Regions from separate parts of the Chitinophaga sp. LS1 genome, predicted to be linked through region 2. Evidence: riboswitches for the same ligand, from Rfam matches in the RefSeq annotation. Region 2 holds a riboswitch; the other holds the start of a gene.
The links. A riboswitch is a leader RNA that binds a small molecule or an ion and turns the genes downstream of it on or off. The one in region 2 is predicted to bind S-adenosylmethionine.
Positions count from the first base shown of each region.

Region 1: linked by a shared signal. The riboswitch ahead of QQL36_RS24270 (PLP-dependent aspartate aminotransferase family protein) and the one ahead of QQL36_RS14370 (trans-sulfuration enzyme family protein) in region 2 are both predicted to bind S-adenosylmethionine.

Region 1 covers NZ_CP128362.1:5,864,484-5,879,647, reverse strand. The annotation lists gene QQL36_RS24290 (sodium:solute symporter family transporter) at 1-811, opposite strand, end outside; gene QQL36_RS24285 (dicarboxylate/amino acid:cation symporter) at 988-2,241, shown strand; gene QQL36_RS24280 (YdcF family protein) at 2,305-3,582, opposite strand; gene QQL36_RS24275 (amidohydrolase family protein) at 3,579-4,880, opposite strand; gene QQL36_RS24270 (PLP-dependent aspartate aminotransferase family protein) at 4,916-6,085, opposite strand; SAM riboswitch class I at 6,226-6,339, opposite strand; gene QQL36_RS24265 (hypothetical protein) at 6,393-6,527, shown strand; gene QQL36_RS24260 (TetR/AcrR family transcriptional regulator) at 6,552-7,160, shown strand; gene QQL36_RS24255 (TolC family protein) at 7,263-8,624, shown strand; gene QQL36_RS24250 (efflux RND transporter periplasmic adaptor subunit) at 8,647-9,843, shown strand; gene QQL36_RS24245 (efflux RND transporter permease subunit) at 9,869-12,895, shown strand; gene QQL36_RS24240 (SGNH/GDSL hydrolase family protein) at 12,980-13,747, opposite strand; gene QQL36_RS24235 (response regulator transcription factor) at 15,156-15,164, shown strand, end outside.
Region 2 covers NZ_CP128362.1:3,446,702-3,461,865, reverse strand. The annotation lists gene QQL36_RS14410 (AsmA-like C-terminal region-containing protein) at 1-1,658, shown strand, start outside; gene QQL36_RS14405 (hypothetical protein) at 1,866-2,276, shown strand; gene QQL36_RS14400 (efflux RND transporter permease subunit) at 2,334-5,510, opposite strand; gene QQL36_RS14395 (efflux RND transporter periplasmic adaptor subunit) at 5,549-6,700, opposite strand; gene QQL36_RS14390 (TolC family protein) at 6,756-8,087, opposite strand; gene lipA (lipoyl synthase) at 8,567-9,490, opposite strand; gene QQL36_RS14380 (hypothetical protein) at 9,594-10,448, opposite strand; gene QQL36_RS14375 (DUF2851 family protein) at 10,690-11,991, opposite strand; SAM riboswitch class I at 12,104-12,227, shown strand; gene QQL36_RS14370 (trans-sulfuration enzyme family protein) at 12,356-13,534, shown strand; gene QQL36_RS14365 (homoserine dehydrogenase) at 13,585-14,766, shown strand; gene QQL36_RS14360 (Maf family protein) at 14,852-15,164, opposite strand, start outside.

The DNA of each region.
Region 1 (15,164 bases), 2.4 Mb from region 2:
AGTTCAGGTTGATGATCCACTGGCCTGCAAAGTAAATAGTGATACCAGGCAATAAGAGATAACGGTTGATGTACTCCTGCGAAGCACCGGGACCAGGTTTTTTGAGGATCATCTCAAAGTGATCGGGAGAATCTTTCATGAGTGCATTAAAACCAGCCAGTGCATCTTTGCCAAGGCCAAAGTGTTCGCTCACCATGGTCAGTGCCAGCCACGTAGTAGCGAGGCCACCAATGATCAGTACAATCACCTGGATCACATCGGTGTAACCGATCACTTTCATACCACCTAGCGTGATGACCAGAGCAAATATAGCCAGGGCCACCATGATGATGTGAAAATGTTCAGCACCTACCAGGTTGTTGATGGCCAGTGCACCGAGGAACAGGATGGACGTGAGGTTGACGAACACGTAGAGGAATAACCAGAATACAGCCATGATCAGCGCCACCGTTTCATTATAACGGGTTTTGAGGAACTGTGGCATCGTGTAGATCTTGTTCTTCAGGTAAACAGGAATAAACCAGACTGCTACGATAATGAGGGCTACGGCAGCAATCCATTCATAGGCAGAAACGGCGATACCGACAGAGAAGCCGTTGCCACTCATACCAATGAATTGTTCAGCTGAAATGTTGGAGGCAATAAGGGAAGCGCCTATGGCCCACCACGTGAGTGATCCTTCTGCCAGGAAGAAATCTTTCGTACTCATAGTGGCCTTCTTTTTCCGGAGGTAAATCCAGTAACCATAAGAAGCGACTACCAGGAAGTAGATTACAAAGATGATGTAATCAATGTTGGCTAGTTTATTCATATTATGTGGAATGTAACGGTGTCTGGTTTCACAACGGGTGCTCCTGCATCGGGAGGCAAGATAGTAATAATTGTCAATTTTACATTTAAAGTCTAAAAATATTTTTATCTGGTAAAATTTTAACCTTCGAATGTGCAGATTTTGCCTTCGGCAGTTTTTTTCTATATTACATCCTTATGCGTCAATTATTAAAGAACTATAGTAGCATCCTGCTTTTGCTGGGAGGGATCATTACCGGCAGCATTATGGGTCTCACGCTAGGGCCACGGGTATTGATCCTGAAACCCATCGGTGATATTTTCCTTAACCTGATCTTTATTGCGGTCGTACCGCTGGTGTTTTTTGCTATTTCTGCAGCTATTGCCAATATTGATCCGGGGCAGAAACTGGGTAAGATCATGTCTGCCATGGGGCTGGTATTCCTTTCTACTATATTAATAGCTGCATTTTTTACGATTGTGGTGATCTGGTTTTTTCCACTGGAAGCGGTAGTGACCGTTCCGGGGGCATTGCCGGACCTCAAAGATGCGGGTAACTGGGGAGATCAGTTGGTAAGATTACTGACCACAGAGGAGTTCTTTTCCCTCTTATCGAGGAAGAATATGCTACCGTTGTTAATCTTTGCCGCTATTATGGGCTTTGCGGCCCTGAAAGCCGGGGAAGCAGGTGCACCTTTCAGGAAGTTCCTGCTATCGGCCAATGCGGTCATGAAGAGCTTCCTCGACATTATTATGGTGATGGCGCCATTAGGTTTGGGCGTTTATTTCGCCTGCCAGATTGCGGAACTGGGTCCGCAGTTGTTCGTGACCTATGCCAGTTCTATGAAGATTTATTATGGCTTTGGTATTGTCTACTTTTTCGTGGGGTTTTCCTTTTATGCTTTTCTGGCCGGTGGGTGGAAAGGGATTGTTACATTTTGGAAATATAATATTGTGCCTTCCCTGACCGCTTTAGGATCCTGTAGCAGCATTGCGACCATTCCTGCCAATCTTGAGGCGGGGAAGAAAATGAAGGTGCCGGAAAGTATTAATAACGTTGTGGTACCGTTAGGTGCCACCCTGCATAAGGATGGGTCCAGTATTTCTTCGATTGTAAAGATCGGGGTGGTATTTGCGCTGTTTGGAAGGGATTTTTCGGGGGTGGATACGATCCTGCTGGCATTGGGGATTACGGTGATCGTGAGTATTGTGGAAGGAGGCGTCCCTAATGGCGGGTACATAGGGGAACTCCTTGTAATGTCTGTTTATGGATTTCCGGTGGCGGCTTTGCCAGCGGTGATGATAGTTGGTACGCTGGTGGATCCGCTGGCTACTGTATTGAATGCAACAGGCGATACTGTAGCTGCGATGATGGTGACCAGGGTGCTGAAAGGGAAGAAGTGGATGGAGCGTGAAGTGATTCCGGCCAGTGATAGCTTGCCAAAGGGGTAGATACTAATAACAGTCCGGCAGGATGACGAACTAGGCCATCCTGCCGAAGTGGTAGCATTTATATCACGGATCCAGCGGATCATTAGGATCTTCCTGCCATGCCTTTTCATCCGGCAGGAACCTGTTCGTCGTATCATCCACTCTCTCCATTTCCTTATATGGCACATAACCGATTTCTTTTACAAAACGGGGCGCCATCTTCTCGATCATCAGCGACTGCATCGGATCGGTAATAATAAGTCCCGGTTTGGCCGCCGGCATATTAAATAGGAACATCAGCCTTTCCGTATTACGGATATTGGTCGTCGTATGTCTCGCATGCGGTTCTATGATGATGGCACTATCCGGAATACCCAATTTTGACATCAGGTACTTCTTCATTTCCACCGCCTCACAGAATGGCGTTTTGTACGGATGTACATGTCCACCGGAAACAACGATGTAAGGTGCGAGTTTGTTATTATAAGCTTCCACAGCCAGTTTGCAGCGATACACACCTACTGAATCCATGCTTTGTCCTTTCTTTCCAGGACCTGCACCGGGCACGAGGATCACACTGTACTTGTAGGCATTCCAGTAAATCAAACGGGAACTCTTAAAGGCAGCCGCATTACTACCGGCGTACAGTGGTTCGTAACGGGTGGCCTCATCCCTGCCATTTACTTCCAGTGCAGTGAGAGCTGCCTGTAATGACTGACGATAGAAGGCCCCTCCCATCTTGTGCTGTAAACCTGTTTTCACAGCAGGTAAATCAGATGGCTGTAAAGAAGCGCTATCGATCGCTGCATAGCGGGGGCGTTCACCCTGTAAATACACTTCGTAAATGTGGTTCATACCGGTAGCGATATCTCCCCATACTTTGCGGATATAAGCCGTATCATTTTCTTCGTCATATACCGGGTAACGGTTCACTACTTTCAGGCGTTGTACCATCTCGGTCATATCACTGTTAGTGCTTACTAACTGTACAAACTCATCTCCTGTTCTGCGGATTTCGTCCGGGGTCCATTCCAGCGCTTCGCCCAGGCAGGCTGCATCGGTACAGTTGCTGAGTGCCGTTTGTAAACGGGTGGCTCTTTCAGTTGCGATGGTATTAAATACGGCATCCTTTTGCACGATATCATGGGCTTCTCCTTTTCTTTCCAACGTATAGAGAAAGTAAAAAGACTTCCTGATTTGTACCTGCTGTGTAGCCGTAAACGTGATACCTGCCGGAACAGTGGCGCGTGGTTTTGCTGCCGGCTTGTGATAATGTTTACTCTTGTGTTGCCCAAAGGTCATTGTGGTAGCCAGTAGCCCTGTGCAAAGGCTAATGGCAAAGATCTTTCTGTTCAATTTCATTTTATTTCCTTTCCATTTTTCCAAATTGCGGTAATGCTCCTGGTGGCTTTGATATCCTCTGCAGGATTGCCATCAAGGATCATAAAATCTGCTTTATTTCCTGGTATTAAAGTTCCTGAATGATGCGCGCCGTTTAGCAATTTTGCGCCATTGGCGGTGGCACAGGTAATAACTTTGAGTGGGGAGAGCCCTGCTTCGGCCATCAGTTCCAGTTCCAGGTGTTCTGAAAAGCCCTGTGCACGGGTGGGTTGTGCACCAGAGTCAGTACCCATACAAATGGGGATGCCGGCGCTGTCCAGTTTATGTAAGTTTGTTTTTGCGATGTTGAAGGCTTTGATTTTTTTCTCACGGTCCTTATCGTTCTTCTGGGGCATACTTTTTAATTCATCGTATACACCTGGTTCAAGGGAGTGAATAAAAAAGTCATCATTTATCCAGGCAGACCATTGCGTACCGTATGCAAAATTATATCTGTCTAAAGAGAGTGTGGGAATATAATAAGTACCTTTTTCTTTCATCAGGGTAATGAAAGCATTATCTACCACCTGATCACGGATACTATGTGCCAGCAGGTCGATGCCATCGTTCACTAAATTGCGGGCATCTTCCAGATAATAGACATGGGCAGCTACTTTAATACCATGGGCATGGGCGGAAGTAATAATCGCCTGGTAAATTTCAGGCGTCACTTTGGGGTTCCCATCCACCCAAATCTTTACAAAATCAGGATGTAGGTCCGCCAGTTGTTCCATGGCAGCCGTTGCTGCTTCAGGAGTAAGGGGCCGTTGGATATGTTTTCCAAATGCGCCGGGAGGTACGCCACCGTTAGCACCAAAGCCGTAGCCGGCCGTATAAACGGTTGCACCGGGAATGGCGCCTTTTTGAGAAGAATCGCGCAGTGGCCAGATCAATGGCTGGTCAGTACCCATGCTCAATACGGCACCGATGCCGTAATGTAAATATTGTTCCAGCTGCCGTTTTACATTCCCGACCGTGTAATTATTGGCGGTAGCTGTATTTCCTTTTATCAGTCCCAGGTGCCCATGGGCATTGATCAGCAGCGGCATGACCGTTTTGCCGTTCATGTTAATGCGTCTGGCGTTTTTAGGCAGGTGTTTAGTATCCGGAAAGGAAACTACCTTGTCTGCCTGGATCACCATATTTGCATGCTGGCGCACTGGCGCGCCGCTGCCGTCTATGAGCGTAATATCTTTCAGTACCGTAAGGGATCCCTGCTGCGCAAAAACTAAGCAGCTTTGAAATATTGCCCCTATGGTCAACAACAGATAATTCTTCATTCAGTATGGTTTGCAGTATTGCAAACTACGAACTATCAGTTAAAAATAGCGACCGTTGCGGACTGAATTTGATGAAAGGCATGAGCGAGGTCCGCCAGAAGGTCTTCCGGTTCTTCCAGTCCCACGCTTAAACGGATCAGGCTATCCGCTACCCCGGCGGCTCTGCGCGTTTCGTCAGGGATAGATTTGTGGGTCATGGCAGCCGGATGACATAACAAACTTTTAACACCTCCAAGGCTTTCAGCAAGCTTAAAATATTTGGTGCTGGTCACAAATTGCTGTGCAGCTGCCTCCGTATCTGTTTTTAGGGTGAAACTCACAATGCCTCCAAATCCTTTAGACTGCTTTTTTGCAATATCATGGTGAGGATGTGATGAAAGGCCGGGATAAAATACTTTATCGACCAACGGGTGCTGCTCCAGGAAGCGTGCAACCTCTCTTGCATTGGCACAATGCTGGCGCACCCGGAGGTGAACGGTCTCGATACCACGAATTAACAGGAAACTGTCGAATGGTGACAATATCGCACCACAGGCATTCTGGTAAAATTTGATTTCGGCGCCCAATGCAGGTTCTTTGGTGACGACCACACCTGCTATCAGGTCGCTATGGCCACCCAGGTATTTGGTGGCGCTGTGGATAACGATATCTGCACCCAGCAACAGTGGTTGCTGTAATACCGGGGTACCAAAGGTATTGTCCACAGCAAAGAGGATTTGATGAGCTTTGGCAATTTTCGCAATCGCCCCGATATCTGAGATCTTTAAAGTTGGATTAGTGGGTGTTTCCAGCCAGATCAGCTTTGTAGCCGGTGTGATGGCGTCCAGAACGTTTTGTACATCGCTGGTGTCTACATAAGTGACTTTGATCCCGAACTTTTTGTACACCTTGTCAAAAAGACGGAAAGCGCCCCCGTAAATATCGTCTACTGCAATGATTTCATCTCCTGACTGCAGGAGTTTTAATACAGCATCGATAGCTGCAAGTCCGCTGCTAAAAGCGATGCCGGTACTGCCGCCTTCCAGGCCGGCCACGATCTTCTCTAATGTTTCGCGGGTAGGATTGTTGGTACGGGCATAGTCATAGCCTTTGTTCACGCCGGGTGCTTCCTGTACAAAGGTGGAAGTCTGGTAGATTGGGACTGCGATTGCACCTGTTAATGGATCTACCGGAATGGAATGGAGGAGGTTGGTGATGTTGCTCATCGGTTTGTTTTTTAGTTGATGATGAAATTGATTAAACAGGGTTCCGTTAGAGCTTATCAGAAAGGAGTGGGCATAAAAAAACTCACCTGGATAGTCAGGTGAGTTTAAAAGTATATTGAGTAATATCGATCAAATCTACTGACTTATCTTTCCCGGTTTGATCCGGGATGGATGTAGCACCTTTCCTGTTTGGTGGAACAGGATGGTTGCTAAGGCTTCGCAGGGCCATTTCCCTCTGCCTTTCTTGATAAGATATCTTAAAGAACTGATGCAAATATAAAGCGGGAAATTCCAAATTTCCAAGAATATGCAGCAAAAAAATCTTCATATGCCTTTGGTCAAAGAAGTTTTTTGGGACGAAGAGGCCCTACAGACGGCAAAAGAAAATGAAAATAATGCCCGGTATCAATTTTTATTTGGTTTACTAAACACTGTTCAGTAAGTTTGCATCGTAAAGTAAATCATTATGGGGATTTCTGATCGGAAAGAAAGAGAAAAACAGGAGATGCGGAAGCGAATCATTGTCGCTGCCATGGAGATGTTTGTAAAAGATGGATATGAGAAAACCTCTATCCGCAACATTGCAGAAAAGATTGAGTATTCTCCTGCTACCATCTACCTGTACTACAAGGATAAAGACGAATTGTTTTACGAGATCCAGCGCGAAGCGTTTGATCAGATGCATGAATACTTCCGGGTGCATGCTGTCTCTGCCGATCCAATGCAGCGACTGCGTGAATTGCTGAAAGCATATATCGAATACGGGATTGCCAACCCGGACCTCTACGACCTCATGTTCATCCTCCGCTCTCCTATGAAAGCGGTGCAGGAAGATGACTTCTGGGAAAATTGTAACGGCTCCTTTAGGTTCCTGCTGGATACAGTAAGTGCTGCAAAAGACTACCTCCGTTTCTCTGATCCTGTAAAGGCAGGAATGATCATTTGGGGTTTAGGACATGGCATTATCGCCCTCTCTATCCGTGACAGAATGAAAGTGACCAGGTTGAATGAAGGAGAGCAGGCAGCTCTTGTCCAGTCTGCACTACAAGAGTTTATGCAAATTATTCAGAAATAAATTGTCTGTGAGAACCATCAGGTTGACACAGACAAACAATCCTTCTTTTCATTGACACTTAACGTGTCTTTTTTTATACCACTTTACTAAACAGTGTTCATTATGTCAACACACATTAAAAAAAGACTTTTGTTCATAATAACTATTCTGGGCGCATCTTTCCGCCTTTCTGCCCAGGATACGCTGCTTGAACACTACATCCGGGAAGCCTTTACCCACAACCAGGGCCTCCAGCAGCGCAATTTCCAGCTGGACAAATCGCTGTATGCCCTGCAGGAAGCCAAATCACTCTTTTACCCCAGCGTGAGCCTGGAAGGTGATTATACCCGTGCTGCCGGTGGCCGTACCATCGACCTTCCACTCGGGGATTTGCTGAACAATGTGTACTCGAGTCTCAATCAGCTCACGGGCAGCAACCAGTTTCCCCAGCTGAAAAATCAATCCGTGCTCCTCAACCCTGATAATTTCTACGACGTCAAACTGCACACCACCCTCCCGCTCATCAACACTGAGATCTGGTATGCCAACAAAATCCGCAACGAAAGCATTTCCCTGCAACAGGCATCTGTGAACGTGTATAAGCGTAAACTGGTGAAGGATCTCAAAACCGCCTACTACCAGTACTACCAAAGCTGCCGCGCTGTTGAAATCTACAACGCCGCCATGTTGCTCGTAGATGAAAATATCAGGGTCAATAAAAGTTTTATTGCTAACGGGGTGACTAATACCACTGCCCTGACCCGCTCTCAGGCAGAACAACAAAAGATTATCACCAATATCACCAGCGCTGAAAACCAACGCACCTTATCAAAAGCATATTTCAATTTCCTACTCAACAAACCACTGAACGATACTATTTTTCTGGACACCACTACTTTTGTTTCTGCTTCCCTCCTGCCTGTAGCCGATACCGGCACGATTACAAACAGAGAAGAACTACAACAGCTGGAACAGCAAAAAAAGATCGCAGGTCTGCAATACAAACAATACAACTCCTACCTCGTTCCGAAACTCAGCACCTTCCTGGATCTTGGTTCACAGGGCTTCAACTGGAGTGTAGACAATAAAACCCGCTATTACCTCTGGGGCGTACACCTGCAGTGGGACCTCTTCACCTCTGGTCAGCAAAAGCACAAAGCACAACAGGCTGCCATGGAAATAAAAACGGTCGATGCTACTTACAACGAAATTTACAGTTCGCTGCAACTCGCACTCACCACGGCGTACAACAACTACCATACGGCTGTTGCTAATTATCAGAATGCTCAAACCCAACTCGCACTTTCTGAAAAATATTACCGCGATCAATTCAAAGTATATAAAGCCGGTCAGCTCCTTTACCTGGAACTGCTGGATGCACAAAACCAATTAACCAACGCACGCCTGCAGGTAGCTGTTGCTTTTGCAGGTGTACAAACTTCTATGGCCGACATTGAATTGCAGGCCGCCGCTTACCAGTTATAATAACAATATTAAACGTCGATATATGAAAACTATTCACGCCATCTTACTACTGCCTTTTCTCGCTGTCTTCGTTGTTTCCTGTGGAGATAACAAAGCTGCTGAAAACAAAAACACCACTGAAGTCATTCCGGTAAAACTGTTGCCACTGAATGGTCAACGCACAGGTGCCGCTACCATAGCCGTATCCGGACAATTTACTACTGACGATGAAACTATGCTTTCTTTTAAAACCGGTGGTATCATTCAAAGCCTCGCTGTGAAAGAAGGTGATGCTATCAAAACCGGCCAGGTACTGGCCACGCTCAATCCTACTGAGATCAATGCGCAGGTTACACAGGCTCAACTGGGCTTTGAAAAAGCACAGCGTGACTACAACCGCGTACTACACTTATACCAGGATAGCGTAGCCACGCTGGAACAATTGCAGAATGCAAAAACAGCGATGAGCATTGCAGGGGAACAATTCAAATCGGCTGAGTTCAATCGTAGTCATTCACAGATCCGTGCCACCTCTAACGGATATGTATTGCGCAAACTCGCTAACGAAGGTCAACTGGTGCAAGCCGGTACCCCCATCTTCGAAACTAATGGTGCAGCTTCCGGCAACTGGCTGCTGCGCGTAGACCTGAGCAATAAACAATGGGCGGCGATCCAGGCACAGGACAAAGCGATGATTGAAATTGAATCGGTAGCAGGAAAGACTTTTGAAGGTACTGTAGTACGTAAAACAGAAGGTCTGAATCAGACCAGTGGTACATTCAAAGCAGATATTCGATTGAATGGTGTAAAACCTGCAGCTATTGCCTATGGCATGTTTGGCAAGGCGACGATTCAGCCGGGAGGTGGGAAAACGAAAAATCAGGCGAATGCTGGTGAGGGTGGATCAGAAGCTGGCAGGTCTGTGGGTGTTGGTGGATCTGAAACCGGAAAGTCTGTAGGTGTTGGTAGATCTGAAGCTGGCAGGTCTGCTGGTGTTGGCGCAACAGCAGCGAACAATGGTCCATGGTCCATTCCTTACGATGCCCTGATGGAAGGCGATGGCAGTACTGGTTATGTATTCATCACCAACGATAACAAAACTGCAAAGAAAATCACCGTGACTATCAGTGGTATGGAAAAAGACCAGGTGATCATTAGCAAAGGACTGGAACAGGCAGGTGCACTCATTATTTCCGGCAGTGCTTATCTCACTGATGGCAGCCCGATCAGTGTAAAATAAGTTTAACCGTTTCAACTATCAGCACATGAAAATTTCAACATATGCGGTAAAGAATTACCAGTTTACCCTGGTCATCTTTATCATGATTATCACACTGGGCATCACGACGATCTTTAATATGCCACGTTCCGAAGACCCGGAAATGCATGCGCCTACTTACTCTGTGGTAGTCGTGTATCCCGGTACCAGTCCGAAAGATATGGAAGACCTCGTGGTCGATCCACTGGAAAAAGAACTCTATGCACAGGAGAATGTAAAAAGGTTACGTACCTCTATTGGCGATGGTTTGGCCGTGATCAGGGTAGAATATAAATACAGCAGCGATGTGAATGAAAAGTACCAGGAAGTGCTGCGTGTAGTAAATGGCAAGCGTGGAGAACTACCAGAAAATATACGCATTGACGTGATGCGGTTCCAGCCAAGTGATGTAAATATCCTGCAACTGGGTCTTGTGTCTGAAAATGCGCCCATGGACAAACTGCAATACTATGCTGAGAAATTGCAGGATGAACTGGAAAGACTGAAGGAGCTGAAGAATGTAGAAATTCATGGTGTACCTGACAGACAGGTGCGGATTGAATTGCAGATGGAGAAGATTGCACAGATGGGAATTTCTGTGAACAGCGTGATCAGTAGTTTGCAGGGAGAAATGGCCAACATCCCCGGTGGTAGCATTGATGCGGGAAATCGTACTTACAATATCAAGAGTAGTGGTAGCTATAAATCACTGGATGAGATCAGGAATACTGTGATCAATGTAAATAGTAATAAGAATATTTTTCTGCGGGATATTGCGAATATATACTATGGATTTAATGATGAAACTTATGCTACGCGCCTGAATGCACACCGGTGTATATTCCTGGTGGCCGCGCAAAAGGAAGGTGAGAATATCAGTAAGACCAAACAGGTGTATGGTCCGGTGATTGAGCAGTTTAAGAAAACATTGCCTGCCAATATTGACCTGGTAGAAAATTTTGATCAGGCAGAAAATGTAAACAGGCGATTGAGTGGGTTGGGCGAAGACTTTATTATTGCAATCCTGCTGGTGGCGGTGACCTTGCTGCCACTGGGTTTCAGACCGGCGCTGATTGTGATGATCTCTATTCCGCTGTCTTTGTCTATTGGGATCGTATTGCTGAATGTATTTGGCTATAACCTGAACCAGCTGAGTATTGTTGGTTTGGTGGTAGCGTTGGGTTTACTGGTGGATGATAGTATTGTGGTCGTTGAAAATATAGAGCGATGGATGCTGGAAGGGCATAACAGAATGGAGGCCACACTGAAAGCGACCAAACAGATTGGACTGGCAGTAATTGGGTGTACGGCAGCGTTGATCATTGCCTTTATGCCACTGGTATTTATGCCGGAAGGTTCCGGTGATTTTATCAGGGGTTTACCGCTGGCGGTGATCTTTAGTGTACTGGCTTCCATGCTCGTATCATTGACGATTATTCCTTTCCTGAGCAGCAAATTGTTGAAAACGCATAGTGGTCATCCGGATGGTAATATCTTTATGCGTGGGTTGAAACGCCTGATCCATGGCAGTTACAGTAAATTGCTGGATGGTGCGCTGAGGCGTCCTGTTTTAACTATCGTAGCGACAGTGATCATTTTTGGCGGTTCTATTTACCTGTTCAAAATAATAGGATTTGGGTTATTCCCCGCTTCAGAGAAGCCACAGTTTCTCATTAATATAACCACCCCGGCACAGTCCAACCTGCCCTATACACAGCAGATTGCGCTGGAAGTGGAGAAAGTGTTAAAGACTGAAAAGGATATACAATACTTTTCTACAAATATAGGCAGGGGTAATCCAAGGGTGTATTATAATATTATACAGGAGCATGAAAGAAGTGACTATGCACAGATCTTTGTACAGTTGAAACCCGAGACCTCTCCTGAAAAGAAACTGGTAATTATTGATAAACTACGTCAGCTGTGGACACCTTATCCGGGTGCGAAGGTAGAAGTGAAAAACTTTGAGCAGGGACCTGCTTTACCGGCACCGGTAGAGATCCGGTTGTTCGGCGATAACCTGGATTCACTGAGAACCTTAGCGGGTCGGGCAGAAGAAATGTTGCGGAAAACACCGGGTACTATTTATGTAGACAATCCTGTGAAGTTGCTGAAGAGTGATATCCGGGTAGTAATCAATAAAGAGAAGGCGCAGCAGCTGGGTATTCCAAGTCTGAATATAGATCGTACGGTGAGACTGGCAGTGGCAGGTTTGAACCTGGGGCACTATGCAGATAATAATGATAATGACTACGACATTTTGCTGACGAGGAATAAGGAAGGCAGACCAACGATGGATGTGTTCAACAGTCTGTATGTAAATAACAATGATGGAAAGGCGATTCCTTTGGGCCAGGTGGCGGATTTGAAAATGGAGAACTCTCCGATCAGTATCAGTCATCAGGAGAAGAGAAGAGTAGTATCTGTGACGGCTTTTGTAGATAAAGGAGTACTGGTGGACAAGGTGCTGAATGATGTGATAGCGAAGATGGATGCGATGCCCTTGCCGAAGGGGTATTCATATGAGATGGGTGGTGAGATTGAATCAAGGAAGGATTCATTTGGGGATTTTACCAATATTATTATCCTGACGGTGTTTATGTTTATAGCGGTGTTGATATTGGAGTTCAGGACATTCAAGAGCACGTTTGTGGTATTGTCAGTCATCCCATTGGGGGTTGTAGGTGCGGCAGTAGCTTTATGGATGACGGGCAATTCACTGTCTTTTGTGGCGATCATCGGTATGATTGCGCTGGCAGGGATTGAGGTGAAGAATACGATACTGCTGGTAGATTTTACGAACCAGTTGAGAGAGCAGGGTAAATCATTGGACGCAGCGATCCGTGAGGCGGGTGAGATCAGGTTCCTGCCGATTGTATTGACATCATTGACGGCGATTGGTGGATTGATACCGATCGCGATCAGTACGAATCCGTTGATAGCGCCGCTGGCGATTGTGTTGATTGGCGGGTTGATTAGTTCAACGTTGTTGTCGAGGATAGTGACGCCGGTGGTGTATAAATTGATGTATTAAACCATTGTATTTCTGCCGGCCGCAGGTCAGGGTACTAAAAAAGAAACGCTTCTACCTTGGGCAGAAGCGTTTCTTTTTGCATTATTATTTTACAGTATCCAACCAGCTACTCGCCATCAGCTCTGCACCTGCCAGGCTGGGATGTACCCCATCCCCCGTCCAGTAACTACCTGGTGCAGACTTTTGTGCCTTATCAAAGATATCCTGGTAAGGAATGAAAATGGCATTGTATTTACCTGCTATTTCTTTTGCAGCTGTACGATAGTCATTAAATGCCGGAAACCATTTGTCATCTACAGCTTTCACATGATTGACAGCAAACGGCTCTCCGATAATCAACTGTACATTTGGTAATTTCTGCTTCGTACGATCCAGCAAAGCAGTCAGGTCATCCTGATAGGTTTTAACGGTACCGGTATAATTATTAGTCAGCGTATGCCAATAGTCATTTACCCCAATCAAAATACTGAGTACATCTGGTTGCAGGTTCAGGCAATCTGCGTCCCAGCGTTCTGCCAGCTGGTATACTTTATTCCCGCTGATGCCTCTGTTATAGATCTTCAGGTTCCGGTCAGGGAATTGTTTTAACAAAGCTGCCGCTGCGAGAAATGCATACCCGGTGCCCAGGGCACCGCCATTGTTTGCTTCATCATGATCTCTTTTACGGCCGGCATCGGTAATAGAATCGCCCTGGAACAGGATCACAGCATCCTTTTTCAGGGTTATCTTTTTAGCTTTTTCACTAATGGGGTTGGCAAATGAGATGTCAGGAAGGGCCGCCGCAGCCAGGGTGCCAAGTGATAAGTTACGGAGAAATTTCCTCCGGGCTGATTGAGTAGTGGATTGTTCCATGGAATTATTTAAGTTAATAGTATATACATAGTAGTTAGAAGGGCCCGAAGACCTGAAGAATAAATCTAAGGAATTATTTAATTAAAAGGAAACGGGTGTTGGGAATGGTAGCATCGGAGTGGGAATGAAAGTAGGGTCGCGGGGGGCAAGGAGGAGGTAATAGGGATGGGTAAATGATGGAAAATGGATGGATGGCAGAAGGGAATAGTGATCGTGGCTGACGGGAAATGTACAGTCAACAGAAGAAAATAGCGGTATTGAATGACGGAAAATGTACTGTCGGTAGAAGGAAATAGTGATCGTGGCGGACGGGAAATGTACAGTCAACAGAAGAAAATAGCGGTATTGAATGACGGAAAATGTACTGTCGGTAGAAGGAAATAGCGATCGTGACTGACGGGAAATGTACAGTCAACAGAAGAAAATAGCGGTATTGAATGACGGAAAATGTACTGTCGGTAGAAGGAAATAGCGGTATTGACTGCCTGAAAATTGATAGTTAGCAGAAGAAAGTAGCGATCGTGACTGACGTAAAAATGAAATGCCGCCCAGGAATAGGCGGCAATTTAGTTATCTATCCTATGAAAACCTGTGTATTAATAAGGTACCTGGCGCTGTTCTATATATTTACCGTGGGGTTACACAGTTCCTATGCAGAGCCTGGTATAGAGGGATACACAGCTTGTAGCCTTGGGGTCCCAAATCTATCGCAGTTGCCCTGGTACCCAATACGCATACCAAGGCTTAGCGAGAGTCTGGCTTTATTATGGATATGGCTCTCTATCAATTTTGAGCTATACTCTTCCTGTTTCACTTGTATATCGTTCCAAAAAATTAAATCAATGAAATAAGACATAAATTTTATACCTTATTGATGTTAATTTTTACACTGAATATATCTAGTTTTAAATGCTTTATGCATTTATTACTGTAAAGATGTAAAATTGTTGTCGTCAAAACTACATTTATTGGCATGCTTTTTTATAAAATGAGTAAGTATACACATATTTCTAGGTACTAACACTTATTTTAAGTATCGACCACAGCTGAAAAGGCAAAAGGGGCGGTTATTTGACGCATATTTACGTGCAGGTCAGCAGTTGGAATCCATACCTATCTTCTTGAAAAACCCCACTAGGAAAAAGACATTATTATTAGACTAAAAAAAAATGAGTATGGTCATTAGCACATTACCTGCAACTTTGGAGAAAGGAACCAACCATTATCCATCGCTTTCACCAATCAGAGTGGGAAAATTTATTCAATCTAACAGTGGCATTTATCAGTCCTATTAAACCACGTCAGCAGGAGATATGCGTTCTTGATGAGAACCAGCGAACTAAAAAAGGCCCCTATGCAGCGAAAACAGGCCTAACGAGAACGTATAAACCAGCTCAAATTAAATTGAATGACAGCA
Region 2 (15,164 bases):
TCAGCAATCCTGACGGTGTGCCTGATCATACGATTGTAGACATGCCATCTGCTCACCTGGATATGGATAATACCCCGCTGGACCTGCGCCTGCTGGTAAAAACGCCGGTATCAGACATGTATGTGGATGGTGCTGCCAAAGGTAGCCTGGACCTATCTAAAGTAACCCAGTTTGTAAAACTGGAAGAAGGAACTGCACTCAGTGGTATCGTCGATGCAGACGTAAGTGCCAAAGGCAATATGAGCGCAATCGAAAAGCAACAATACGATCGTTTCTATGCAGCGGGCAGCATCCTGGTGACCAACCTCCTGTACCGCAGCAAAGACTATCCGGATGGCGTGAAGGTGAATAACCTCTCCATGAAATTCAATCCTAAAAATGTAACAATTGAATCATTCGATGGTCAGTACATGGGTACGAATTTCAAAGCCAACGGTGCGGTGAATAACATGCTGGCTTATGCTTTCAAAAACGAACCACTGGATGGTAACCTGACTGTGAAAGCCGATCAGATCGACCTGGATAAATGGATGGGCACAGAAACAACCACTACCACTGCTACGGATACCCCCAGCGCACCATTTGCCGTACCTGCTAACCTGGACCTGAGCCTGAATGCTACAGCAGACAAAGTACATTATGACAAACTGGACCTGACTAATGTAACCGGGGCACTGCTGGTAAAAGATCAGACCGTTACCATGCAGCAGGTAAAAGCCAATGCCATGCAGGGTACCATGGAGGTAAATGGTACATACAGCACCAAAACAAATCCCAATACACCTGATATCAGCATGGCTTACAATGTACAACAGATAGATATTCAGGAGGCATTTAAATCCTTCAATACAGTACAGAAATTAATGCCGATCGCCCAATTTATTGGCGGTAAAGTAAATTCTCAATTGACCCTGAAAGGGCAGCTGGGCAAAGATATGATGCCGGTAATGAGCAGCCTGAACGGGGATGGTAACCTGCTGGTACTGGAAGGTGCATTGCAGAAATTTGGTGTAGTAGATCAGCTGGCAAATACACTGAATGTAACTGCACTAAAAAACCTTTCACTGAAAGACCTGAAAACATACTTCTCTTTTGAAAACGGAAGAGTGAAAATCAATCCTTTCACTGTGAATTTCAATGGTATGCACATGCAAGTTGGTGGTTCACATGGCTTTGACCAATCACTGGATTATACGATGTTGATGACCCTGCCAAGAAGTGTGATTGGCAAACAGGGTGATGCCCTGATCACCAGCCTTGCCACACAGGCCAGTAATAAAGGTATACCCGTAAACGTAAGTGATAGTATTCATTTGAATGTTTTATTGGGAGGAAATATTTTAAAACCAACATATAAAACTAACTTGCAGGAAACTGCGGGTAATACGGTGAATAACCTGAAAGATCAGGCTGCTACTTTAGTAAAAAATAAGGTAGATACAGTAAAAACAGCGATCAAAGATACCTTGCATTCAGTAAAGAACCAGGCTGTGACCACCGTAAAAGAAGCAGCTAAAGAAGAGCTGTCCAAGCAGCTATTGGGAGGGAAGAAGGATACAACAGGTGCTACTACTTCTAACAAAACAGAAGATTTGAAGAATGCTGGAAAAGAGGCGGTAAAGGGAATAGGTAACATTTTCAAGAAGAAAAATAACTAGGGGAACACATTATAATCATTTATATATACCTATAACAGGGATAATGAGCCCTTAATCCAAAATTTTTTTGAGGTTTTTCTTATTTCACTAATTTGGACAACTTTTTGTCTGACATTTTTATCACCTTAGCAAAGCCGTGGAAAATTGCTTATTCTCCATCCTTTGAGTGGATGACATGTTAACTTGAGAGAAAACCTTAATAAGTATATGGAATACGAGCGTTACATATCAGATGGCCTAATCGAAAAACACTTCCTTGGATTTACCACCATGGAAGAGGAGGAAGACTTGCACATTCATTTGAACATTTTTCCTGAATTACATAATGAAATGGAAGAAGTAGAACGTCGTATGGAGCGGGCAGCATTTAAAGATGCACCAATGCCTCCAGCACATATCAAAACTGCTCTCATGCAGAGGATTGCCTTGGAAGAAGCGACCAGGCAAGCAAATGTGTCATCCCGTGCGCAAAGTAAGGTGTATACAGTTGTTGCGCCACCAGCAAATAAAATAACTGTTCATATAGGATGGAAAATATTCCTGATATTCTTTCTATCCTCGATTGCCCTGTCCCTGTTAGCCATTTTGCTATACTACAGACAAGTGGTTGGTAAGTAAAATGTTAAAGCCCGCTCAATTGAGCGGGCTTTTTATTTAGCTATACGGCTATTTTCCTTACACATCCATATGGTCCTGCATCACCTTGTAGCTATCCTGCATCTCCTTCAGCTTTTCCTTACCATAAGCCAGTCTTGTAATCGTTACAAACAACACTGGTACAATAAAGATCGCCAGGAAGGTAGCAGTGAACATACCACCCAATACAGTCCAACCCATCGTCTTACGGGATTCGGCACCCGCACCAGTAGCCAGCACCAGCGGCAGAATACCCAACAGGAACGCAAGAGAGGTCATGATGATCGGACGCAGACGCAGCTTCGCAGCTTCTACCGTTGCCGTTACCAGTTCCATCCCCCTATCCACACGCTCTTTCGCAAACTCCACAATCAGGATCGCATTCTTCGCCGACAACCCAATTAATGTGATCAAACCAATCTGTGCATATACGTTATTACTGATCTTTGGCAGGAAGGTAAGCGTGAGGATCGCACCAAACGCACCTATCGGCACCGCCAACAGTACGGAGAACGGTACAGACCAGCTCTCATACAACGCTGCCAGGAAGAGGAATACGAATACAATAGACAGTGCGAAAATGTACACCGTCTTACTACCAGACAATAACTCCTCACGGCTCAGACCAGAGAACTCATATCCATAACCTTCAGGCAATACCTGTGCAGCTACTTCTTTCAGTGCATTGATCGCATCACCACTACTATACCCAGGATTAGGAGCACCATTGATTTCCGCAGAACGGAACAGGTTATAGTGAGAAATTACCGGCGCAGTTTCTGTCACTTTATAATTAGTAACAGCGCTCAATGGCACCATATCTCCGTTTGTATTCTTCACAAACATCTGGCTCAGATCCTTAATATCACCACGATAGCTTGAATCTGCCTGTGTTAGTACACGGAAGTTACGGCCATAGATAGTGAAGTCATTCACATAAGAGCTACCCATATAAGTGGAAAGCGCCGTAGCAATAGAAGAAATAGATACACCCATCTTCTTCGCTCTTTCACGGTCTATATCCAACTGATAACCCGGTGTACGTGCGGTAAAGAAGGAGAAACCCCTTGCTATTTCCGGACGTTGGTTAATCGCAGCAGTAAACTTCTGCAATACCCCTTCAAATGCCTTGATATCAGGATCACCACTACGCTGCTCCAGGATGAATGAGAAACCTGCGGTACTACCCAGCCCCGGAATAGCCGGCGGTTGAATTACTAAAACAGATGCCTGTTTCCAGCGGGATAATTTCGCCTGGATGTTAGCTGCAATTGCCTGGATCTGTGTTTCCTTAGACTTTCTGTCATCCCATGGTTTCAGCTGTACAAAGATGGTCGCACTGTTTGACTTGGTCGCAAAGCTAATTACGTTCAAACCACCCAATGCGGCATAGTGACCAATACCCGGTATACTATCCAAAGCATGCATCATACCATGCAACGCTTCTACTGTACGCTCTGTAGAAGAAGATTCCGGCAGGTCAAATGTAATATACAGACGACCATCATCTTCTGTAGGAATGAACCCTGTAGACTTAGATCTGAACAACATGAACACACCCACACAGATACAAAGGAGGAGGATCATCACATATCTTGCCCAACGGATACTTTTCTTTACCCCCAGTGAATAACGGCTGGTTACGTGACCAAACCAGGTATTGAAGCGATAGAATAATTTGTTCAGGCCTTTTGAATCCTTATCCAGGTGCATAGGACGGAGAATCAGCGTACACAATGCAGGGGTCAGAGACAACGCGATGAAAGCGGAGATCAGTACAGAGATCGCGATTGTGATCGCAAACTGCTGGTACAAACGACCTACGATACCAGGGATAAACCCTACTGGTACAAATACCGCTGCCAGGATCAACGCAATCGCGATAACCGGACCGGATATTTCTTTCATAGCCTGTAAGGTGGCATCTTTCGCGGACATCTGCTCATGGTCCATATTATGCTGGACCGCCTCCACCACCACGATGGCATCATCCACCACGATACCGATCGCCAGAACGAAACCGAACAGGGTCAGGGTATTGATGGTAAAGCCCAGTGGTATAAAGAAGATAAACGTCGCAATAATAGACACCGGAATCGCCAACACCGGAATGATGGTCGCCCTCCAGCTCTGCAGAAACAGGAACACCACGATCACCACCAGTGCAAGGGCCTCAAGCAGTGTTTCCACCACTTCGTGGATTGACACTTTTACCACAGATACTGATTCGAATGGTACTACATAATCCACATCCGCAGGGAAAGCTTTCTTCAGCTCTTCCATAGCGGCAGTCACATTCTCGGCAGTTTCGATCGCGTTACTACCTGGTGCCTGGTAAACCAGCAGGTAAGAAGCTCTTTTACCATCTACAAAGGAGTTACCAGTGTAGTTGAATTTACCCAGTTCTACGCGGGCTACATCTTTCAGGTACACAATACCACCGTTATTAGGTTGGGTCTTTATCACGATATTGCCAAACTCCTCGGTATTTGCCAGACGACCTTTTACGAAGATGTTGTACTCGTAAGTCTGACCAGCCTTTTGCGGTGGTGCACCTACTGAACCAGCTGCGATCTGCGCGTTCTGCTCTGTGATGGCAGCTTTCACTTCATCGGCAGATACGTTCATTTCAGCCAGCTTATCAGGCTTCAGCCACACACGCATACTAAAGTCATCCGCACGGGTAAAGATATCACCCACACCTTTTGCACGCAGCAAGGCATCTTTAATAAAGATGTTCGTATAGTTATCCAGGAAGGTTACATCGTGTGAACCTTTTGGAGAATATAAGGCCACCAGCATCAGGATACTGGGGTTACGTTTTCTTACCGTAAGACCTAAGCGTTGTACTTCCTGAGGCAGGGTTGGCTGAGCGATACCCACGCGGTTCTGTACATCCAGTGCCGCAATGTTGATATCGGTACCTACTTCAAAGTTTACAGTAAGGCTCATAGAACCACTGTTCGTACTGTTACTGGTCATGTAGGTCATACCAGGCGTACCATTCACCTGTACTTCTACAGGAGTCGCTACGGTCTGTTCAATGGTCTGGGCATCTGCACCAGTATATGTACCTGTTACCTGCACTGTAGGAGGTGAGATCTCAGGATACTGACCGATAGGCAGGTTGAGCATCGCCAATATCCCTACCAACACCAGTACGATAGAAATTACTATCGCGGTGACCGGTCTGCGTATAAAAGTATTTGCAATCATGATCTTCTTCTATTGATTCAAACTCAAACTGTTTATGATTATTTTTTAGGAGCCTGGCCCGAAGCCTGCGGTGTTTGTTTCGGTACACCTGAAGTGTCGATTGTACCACCATCACGTAGACGCTGGAAACCATCCGTCACTACCACTTCGCCGGATTTAAGACCATCAGTAACAACAATGAGGTCCCTCATTTTTGGACCCAGATGGATCTTACGCTGCTCAGCGATCGTATCTTTTGCTACAAATACAAAGAACTCTCCCATCTGTTCTACTACAGCTCTGTAAGGAATGATCACATTTTCACCACTCTGCGCATTCAATACCTGCAGTACCGCGCTCATACCATCTTTCAGCTCATCTTTTGGATTCGCGAATTCGATACGTACCTTGATAGTAGCTGTCTGGTTATCTACCCCACGGTCAACGGCAAGGATCTTACCCTTTTCAGAATATGCAGTACCACCTGGCAGTGTAAGGCGGAAAGTAGAGTCACCAGGAGTGATGGTCTTACCCTGCATCGATGAAAAGCGTGGAATATCAGTTTCGCTCACCACGAAATCAACCGCAATCGGGTTTTCGCTGGACATGGTGTTCAGCAATGTGGTTCCCTGGCTAATCTGTGCACCCAGCTTTACCTGGGAGATACCAATACGACCAGTGAAAGGGGCTTTAATAATGGAGAAATCAAGGTCAGTGCGGGCAGAGGCCAATGCTGCTTCGGCAGCGGCTACGCTTGCACGGCTGGTTTCGAGTGTTGCATCAGCATTGTCCAGCGTCTGGCGGGCGATCGCATCCTGCTTAGCCAGTTCGTGGTAGCGGTCCGCATCTTTCTGTGCACGTACCAGTGTCGCTTTTGCGCTAGCCAGGTTCGCTTCTGCCTGACGAGCGGCAGCTTCATATTTACGACGGTCTATTTCATACAAGGCTTTTCCTTTCTGCACGACCTCCCCTTCTCTAAAAAAGATACCGGTGATATAACCACTTACCTGCGCACGCAGTTCCACCTGGTTGAGCGCCACCACTGTAGCCGGGTATTTATCATAATAAATAGCCTGTCCCATAGTAGCAGCCGTAACATTTACCTTGGTTGGAGGCATTACCATAGCACCTTTTTGTGCCGGACCTTTACAGGAAGCCAGAAAAAACATACCTGTAGCGCCAATGAGGAGAATGTGTTGCTTTGTTTTCATCTGAAAATATTTGTCCTTTCAATGACTGATTGTTGCAATCAGCCAGTTTTATCATTTATTGAATTGATGGTGTTAAAGTACCCAATGCCACTTCCAGGTCTATCTTGCTGGATAATACGGTGTACATAGCATTATAGTAGTTCAGCTCTGCGGAGCGGAGGTCTGTCTGGGCGGTGATCACTTCCAGGTAGGTCTTAATCCCCTCCCTGTATTGCAGATCGATCAGGTTGTATACCTCTTTGGCCAGATCCATGTTTTCCCTGAGCACGAAATATTCGTTCAGGTTACTCTTGTAAGAGGCCATTGCATGGGTATATTGTGTATTGATCTGTTGCTTCAGTGATTCTACATCCCAGTCGGTACGTTTGATGTTCAGCTCAGCTATCTTGATATTATGGGTGCGTTTGAAACCCTGGAAGATAGGCATCGATACAGTCAGACCTACCAGGGAGTTAGGATAGTTGTTATTATACAACTTCCCGAAATCCTTGTTGAAGTAGGCGAAAGTATAACTACCGGATGCTGATACTGTAGGAAGGTAAGCCCATTTATTATAGCGTAGTTCTGCTTCCAACAGTGAACGTTGGGTTTGCAGTAACTGGTACTCGATCCTGTTCTGGTAAGTAACAGTTGTGTTGGTATCCAGCTGTATGCTCTGCGCTATTTGAATGGTATCGTATTTCACATCCAGTACAGAGTCTGCCGGGAAGCCCATATACTGTTTCAGCAAAGCGTTCTTGGCTTTCAGGGATTCTTCCCCTGTTTTCTTTTGCGCTTTGGCATTGTTCAGGGAAATGGTGGCTCTCTTGTAGTCGGTTTTGTCTACAATACCGCTTTGGTACTGATTGTAGGCATCTTTGAGGCTACGCTCCAGACGCACGATATCTTCATCCAGCACGGCTACCTGCGCTTTGGTAAGCAGCATGTCGTAGTAAGCTTTGGATACATTGGATACCACATCGATCTGATTGCTGGTAGTATTTTGCACAGCCTGTTGACGTACTACCTTAGCAGTTCTGCTGGCCAGCAATACATCCCTGTTAAACAGGTTTTGTGTTAAAGTAAAGGCGGCAGAAGAGGTGTTCGTCACACCAGTGGTGATGGCTGCACCGTTAAAATAAGACGTCTGCAACTTCAGATAATGGTTCAGGCCTGCGGCCAGATTCAACTGGGGATACCAGTCTGCCAGTTTGCTCTTAATGGTATGTTCCGCAATCTCCTGGTCCAGCAGTGTTTGTTTCATCACTGGCTGATGGATAAGCGCATACTGGATACAATCGTGTAGAGACGCTTTTGGCATGACGGAATCAGATACCTGCTGTGCAGAGGATGAGGTGCTAACAAGCCCCGCTCCCAACATGGCGGTCAGATAAATTACTCTTTTCATAAAAGGTTTTGACAATCAGTTTCTTCTTTAGACCAATCGTAGAACAAAGCAATAATGCTATATGTTCTTTGCTTGCGCAGTAATTAATTAAGATTTAAATAAGACACACTATACCCAGCTAAGCACAGATCAATATGTACTAACAATCAAACAGGTAGGTTGCAGGTAATGTAGGTGTAAGCTGCGGTTCTGGTCGTATATATGGGCATATACCGGGAAATATCCGCATATTTCCCTGAAACAATTTGAAAAATGTGTTGCGAAGATAACTATTCAATTAAATTTTCTATCTCTATAAATCAACAGATTGTCAATTAATTTGACAACTGATGAATCAGTTGGGATAGTAACTCAAGGTCTACTGGTTATAAAATACACGCCTATTTTTACAAATATATTCTAATCGCAATTGAGATGCGAAGATATGATGGAAATAAAAAAATCCATCACCGCTGATGGATTTTAATAAACTTGATTAATTATTTATTTGGCCGCCCACTATGGATATGCTTCTCTGCGTGGTAGGAGGATCTTACCAATGGTCCTGATTCAACATAATCAAGTCCCATTGCATAACCGATCTCTCTGTACTCTGCAAACTCATCCGGGTGTACAAACCGTATTACAGGCAGATGCTTTGGTGTAGGCTGCAGGTATTGACCAAGGGTCACTACATCACAACCATTATCATACAGATCCTGAATAGCCTGGATCACTTCTTCTTTGGTTTCACCCAGACCCAGCATAATACCGCTCTTGGTACGCATACCTCCGTCTTTCAAACGTCGGATCACCTCGAGGCTTCTATGGTATTTAGCCTGTATACGCACCTGTTTGGTCAGGCGCTCAACAGTTTCCAGGTTATGAGAAACTATCTCTGGTGCTACATCGATAATACGCTGCAGGTTTTCCCACTGGCCTCTGAAGTCAGGGATCAGGGTTTCCATAGTAGTTTCAGGGTTCAACGCCCTTACAGCTTTGATGGTGTTGGCCCAAATGATAGAACCACCATCTTTCAGCTCATCCCTGTCTACGGAAGTGATCACAGCGTGTTTCACCTTCATCAGGAAGATAGCTTCTGCTACGCGCTGAGGCTCATCCCAGTCAACTGCTTCTGGTCTGCCGGTGGCTACGGCACAGAATCCGCAGCTACGTGTGCATACATTTCCTAATATCATGAAGGTAGAAGTACCGGCTCCCCAGCACTCACCCATGTTAGGGCAGTTTCCGCTTTCGCAGATAGTATGTAATTTATGGGTATCTACTAGGCTACGAACCTGTTTGTAGTTTTCTCCTATTGGTAATTTGACACGCAGCCAATCAGGTTTTTTAGTCCTGGGGGCAGGCGCAGCATCAGGTGCTGTACTGCAAGGTGTTGCGGTCGTGAGTATTGGTTCTTGCATCTCTGATCCTTTCTTTAAGATTACAAAAATAGTACTTCTTGAGGGAATCCAATAAAAAACGCTTTTGCCGGGGCAAAAGCGCTTTTTATATTATTTCTCATTTTTACTTCTTCTTATTCCAGCGCTTACCAAACTGTAAAGCTACATAAGCATTGAAAAAGAACTTCTTAGGATCGTTTCCAACCATTATAGGTATATCCTTGGTATAATATTCAGCATTTACACCTACCTCCAGCGCGCTCACTACTTCATTGAATCTGGCCCAGTCAAAACGAAGACCTGTCTTAGCATGTACACCCGGCGCTATTGTCACCTCTCCCCAGCCTTTTCCAAATCCACCGCCACCAATGATAGAGTTTCTATCCAGAAATGCCTGGTTATCTGCTACGCTTTCACCATATTTGATAGACTTTACGGTTACACCATCATCCGGATCAACTACATTCAGGTAATAAGGTTTCAGCAACCCAATTGAAAGACCTCCATAGTAAAAGGCATTTACCAACACCCCGTTCTTATTCGCCTTACCGCCTAACAGTTTTTGCTGCCCGATACCAATCTTCACCTGGTAAAAGTTATTCTGCTTACCATAGATATAAGGTTTTTCAGAATATACAAATCCATATTGGTCTACTCCCTTGATCGCACCAGACTTCTTATCTTCTTTTGGATCTTTCTTCTCTGCAAATTCAAACTGGAAAAAAGTCACTTTCGTTCTGCTGCTACGATATCCTTTTTCAAGGAAACCGCTCCAACCGTCGGTGTTAAGACGTGCACCTACTGAAAACTCACGCTGATAAACATTTTCCAGTTCTTCCTGCTGTTTAAATGAGGAAACGGGCTTAGACTTCTTCTGCTCCCTGTGCTGTACTCCTGACTTCACCGACGAGCTACTGTCCTGTGCCTTCAATCCACCTGCCGCTACCAATAAAAGCAAGAATAAGTGTAATTTTTTCACCTGTATAGATTTGTTTTTGTTAAGGGAGTAATATTAAATTATGATTGATCAGCCTCATCACGAATTACAAACAAAAGTATCCTGAGTCTAACTGTATCGCCCACCATTACTAATAAACGTAAGGGGCGTAATATTGGTATACTTATCGTTACAAACCTACACGTTTTTTCTTTCATGTGTAAATTTGTTTTATCCCCCGGCCTCGTCTTCCCTTAGATATAACGCACTCGGAGTAAAATGGTTACAGGGCAATGCCAGTCTTCAGTAATTTGCATCCTACTGCGCATTCCAAACATCGCTTTTCCTCACAGTAGTGCTGCTTCAGGTGAAGCAATGCCTGGGAATCTGCAGCATCTCCTGCCAGTATCCCCACTTTTTTCCAACCTTCCATCACACTGTTTTCCTCTGCTGGCAGCGTTTCCATCATGCCCAATGCCTTTTCCTGGTATTCCGGCAATCCTTTCTCCCTGCCATATAAGTACAACAATGGTAAAATACTATTGATGATCACATTCCTCGTTACCATTATGCCTGGTCTGCGCATAACCACCGCCGGGGTATCGAACCTGTAATGATCCTTCCAATAGCCCTCCGGCTGCGCAAACAGCACCTGCTGAAAATGTTGCAGATCTTTCATTTCCAGCAGCCGGGCAAAGAGGTCCCTCCCCTGTTGCAACAATACCGCCAGACTAGCCAGCCTCACCGAAGGAAACGAAGAAGGCCGCATCCGCAACCATCTCCACTGATGAGGCAACAATGACAGCAGTTGATATTTCCGCTTCAGAAACACATATTCTGCCTGCAGTTCTAATGGATAATCATCTGCAAACTGCCCCTCCAGCATTCCCGCCTGCCCGAATAAAAGCGCTTCTAACTGTACAAGATTATGCTTATTCCGCACCAGCAGCGTATATGGCAGGGATTGGGCCAGCTTCAGAAATGCATCTCCATTTACCGGCATCCCATAGCTGTGTGCAATCGCCCAGTAGCAACACTCCTCCCAATTATTCCTGCTCTTGTCCAGCCACTCTTTCATCATATTTGCCCTGCTTTCTAACCGCTCCACCAGCATGCGGTCTTTCCAGCTTCTCCAGATCAATCGCTCTACTGTAGCCACATTCCCTCCACAAGGCACAAAATGACCGGAATGCTTCAGCTGCGCATACCTGTTCAGCAACATTTTGGGAATAGCCGACTGCAATTCCAGACAAGGAATTCCCTGCGTCGTCGTCTCTTCCAGATCATGCTCAAACACCACATGCAGAATCACATTCTTATACCGTAAATCCCGCTGATGATTGTGCCTGTACCAATCAGAAGTCTTTAAATGCAATTCTACATTTCCAGCCCAGATAGTATCGCCTATCCGCAACCGGGCACTGCTAAAATCCGGACCATCATTCGTATTCAGTACTCCCGGTTGAAGTACCTGCACAGGCTCACCTTCTAACGTATGCAAATGGGAAAGGGTAAACAAACGATGTTGCCAAATATATTGGAACAGCTCCTCTGTAAGGAGCGGGGCAATCTGAACAATGGTCATAAATTCATCTTTACTAATAAATTTAGCATTCTCTACACCAGATTTCCAAATTTTTCTTTTTTTGGAAATCTGATAGAGTTACCATTAACTTTGCACCCAGTTCTTTATAGATGACTTATCCAGAAAGGCGGAGGGACTTGGCCCTGCGATGCCTTAGCAACCAACCTTGTTTAACAAACGAGGGAAAGGTGCTAATTCCGGCTTCGGTTATACATATAACCGGAGATAGATAAGTTGGCAGAGATTGACATTTTCATCGTACTTAATAATACTGAAAAGGCTCTTCCAACTACGGGAGAGCCTTTTTTATTTTGGGTAGTTATCGTTCTGAACCACCTGTTCATAACCGTATAATTACTTTGCGTTGAAAATAGCTACACAGTTATTACATAGTATCCCGATAGATGAATTGACAGGCGCCATTTCCGTCCCCATCTATCAGACCTCTACCTTCGTACAGGAATCACCCGGTATCAACAAAGGGTTTGAATTCTCCCGTGCCAACAATCCTACCCGCAAGGTGCTGGAAAACATTATCTGCAGCCTCGAAGAAGGCCACGCAGGTTTTGCCTTTGCCAGTGGCATGGCCGCGATCGATGCGGTAATGAAACTATTAAAATCAGGAGATGAGATCATGGCTGTCGAAGATACATATGGCGGTATCTTCCAGATGTTCCAGCATATGTTTGAACGCTTTGGCATCAAAGCAAACTTTGTAGACACCAGCAATACCGACAAAGTACTGGCTGCCATCACACCAAATACAAAAATGATCTGGCTGGAATCGCCCACCAATCCTACATTACGCGTATCCGATATCAAATCCATCAGCAAGATAGCCAAGCAGCACAATGTACTGCTGGTAGTAGACAATACCCTCTGTACACCACTGCTGCAGCAACCTATTCCAATGGGTGCAGACATCGTGATACATAGTGCTACCAAATATCTCGCGGGGCATACCGATGTAATCGCAGGACTGGTAGTAGTCAACACCAAAACACTGGCCGATCAGCTACGCTTCAATCAAAATATTTCAGGAAGTATACTCAGTCCCTTCGAAGCATGGCTTACGATCAGAGGTATTGAAACCCTCTGCCTGCGCCTCGATAAGCAATGTAGCAATGCTATGGCCATCGCCACCTGGCTCTCTGCACATCCCGCTGTGGATAAGGTCTTCTATCCCGGACTGGCATCGCACAAAAACCACCACATCGCCCGTAAGCAACAAAAGCAATACGGTGCACTCGTGAGCTTTTCTCTCAAAAGTGACAACATCAAAAATGCAATCAGAGTAGTGAACACCACCCGGCTGTTCAAACTCGCAGAAAGCTTTGGTGGTGTAAAGAGTATGCTGGATCATCCAGCTACTATGACACACCGGAATATTCCGGAAGAACACCGCAAGAAAACAGGTCTGGTCGATTCCTGCATCCGCCTCTCTGTAGGTATTGAAGATGCAGAAGATCTCATCAACGACCTCAAACAGGCACTGGATAAACTGAACCTGCCTGCAGGTAAACAAATTACAGTTTTACAATAAACGCAAAACCGTTTTGCAACGGACACTGAATGCAGCACTAAGTATTGAACATGGAAAACAAAATTATCAATCTGGGTATTTTCGGATTTGGTTGTGTGGGACAAGGACTTTACGAAGTATTGAACAGAACTAAAGGTATCAATGCGCGTATTAAGAAAATATGTATCAAGGACCCCAATAAGCCTCGTCCAATCGACGCCAGCTATTTCACTACAGACAAGAATGATATCTTACAAGACCCTACTATCGATGTAGTAGTGGAACTGATCAATGAAACAGAAGCGGCTTTCGAAATCGTAAGCACCGCACTGCGTAATGGAAAAGCAGTAGTAAGCGCCAGCAAACGCATGATCGCCGAAAACCTGCCAGCACTCTACCAGTTACAGGTAGAAAACAAGGTGCCTTTCCTCTATGAGGCATCCAGCTGTGCAAGTATTCCAATTGTACGTAACCTGGAAGAATACTACGACAATGATCTGCTCAATGCAGTTGAAGGTATCTGTAACGGGTCTACGAATTACATCCTCACGAAAATATTCGAAGAAAATCAAAGCTTTGACGAAGCTCTTCAAAAGGCGCAGGAGCTGGGTTTTGCAGAAACTGATCCTACATTGGATATCGAAGGGTACGATCCAAAATTCAAGATCGTGATCTTACTGTTACACGCCTTTGGCACATTCGTAAAACCAGAAGAAGTATTCAATTTTGGTATACATCGCCTGAATGATTTCGATATTCAGTTCGCAAAACAAAGGAACTCTACAGTGAAGCTCATAGCTGGTTGTAGAAGGCAAAACGGTAGTGTGAATGCTTCTGTATTACCACATCTTGTGAAGGAACATAACCTGCTGTATGATGTATACAATGAGTACAATGGTATTCTGCTCGAAAGCGCATTTACCGACAAGCAGTTCTTTGTAGGTAAAGGTGCTGGTGGTACCGCTACTGGTAGCGCAGTACTTTCCGACATCTCTGCACTGACATACAATTACAGATACGAGTATAAAAAGATTAAGCAGGCTAACTCTCCGGCGTTTACCAACGATGTGCAGTTAAAAATTTATCTGCGTTATCGTACAGCCGATCAGGTACATCTGCCAGACTTCTACAATATCTCTGAAAAATATGAATCCTCTACCTGGCGTTATATAGTTGGGGTGATCAATCTGGAAAAGCTGAAGGAAGCTAAATGGCTCAATAATCCAGATGTAAACCTGCTGGTATTGGAATAGAAATTGTGTTAATAGGAAGTATTAAAGTATTTAACCAACCAAAAATAAACGGCGTCCCTGCTCTGATCAGGACGCCGTTTATTTTTTATAATCTTTCTACGACATTGCTTACAGGCAATCCCATCACGTTGTAAAAACAGCCATCAATTCTGTCAATACCTACCGCACCAATCCATTCCTGTATCGCATAAGCACCGGCCTTGTCATAGGGTTTAAAGTGATCTACATAATACGTGATCTGCTCAGTCGTCAATGGCTTGAAGTGTACCGCTGTTTCTTTTGAAAAAGCGTCTTCCTCCCCGTTGCGAAGTATAATCACCCCTGTTATTACACGGTGCTCCCTGCCACTGAGTGCACTCAGTATACGGATCGCATCTTCCCTGTCCTTTGGCTTTCCG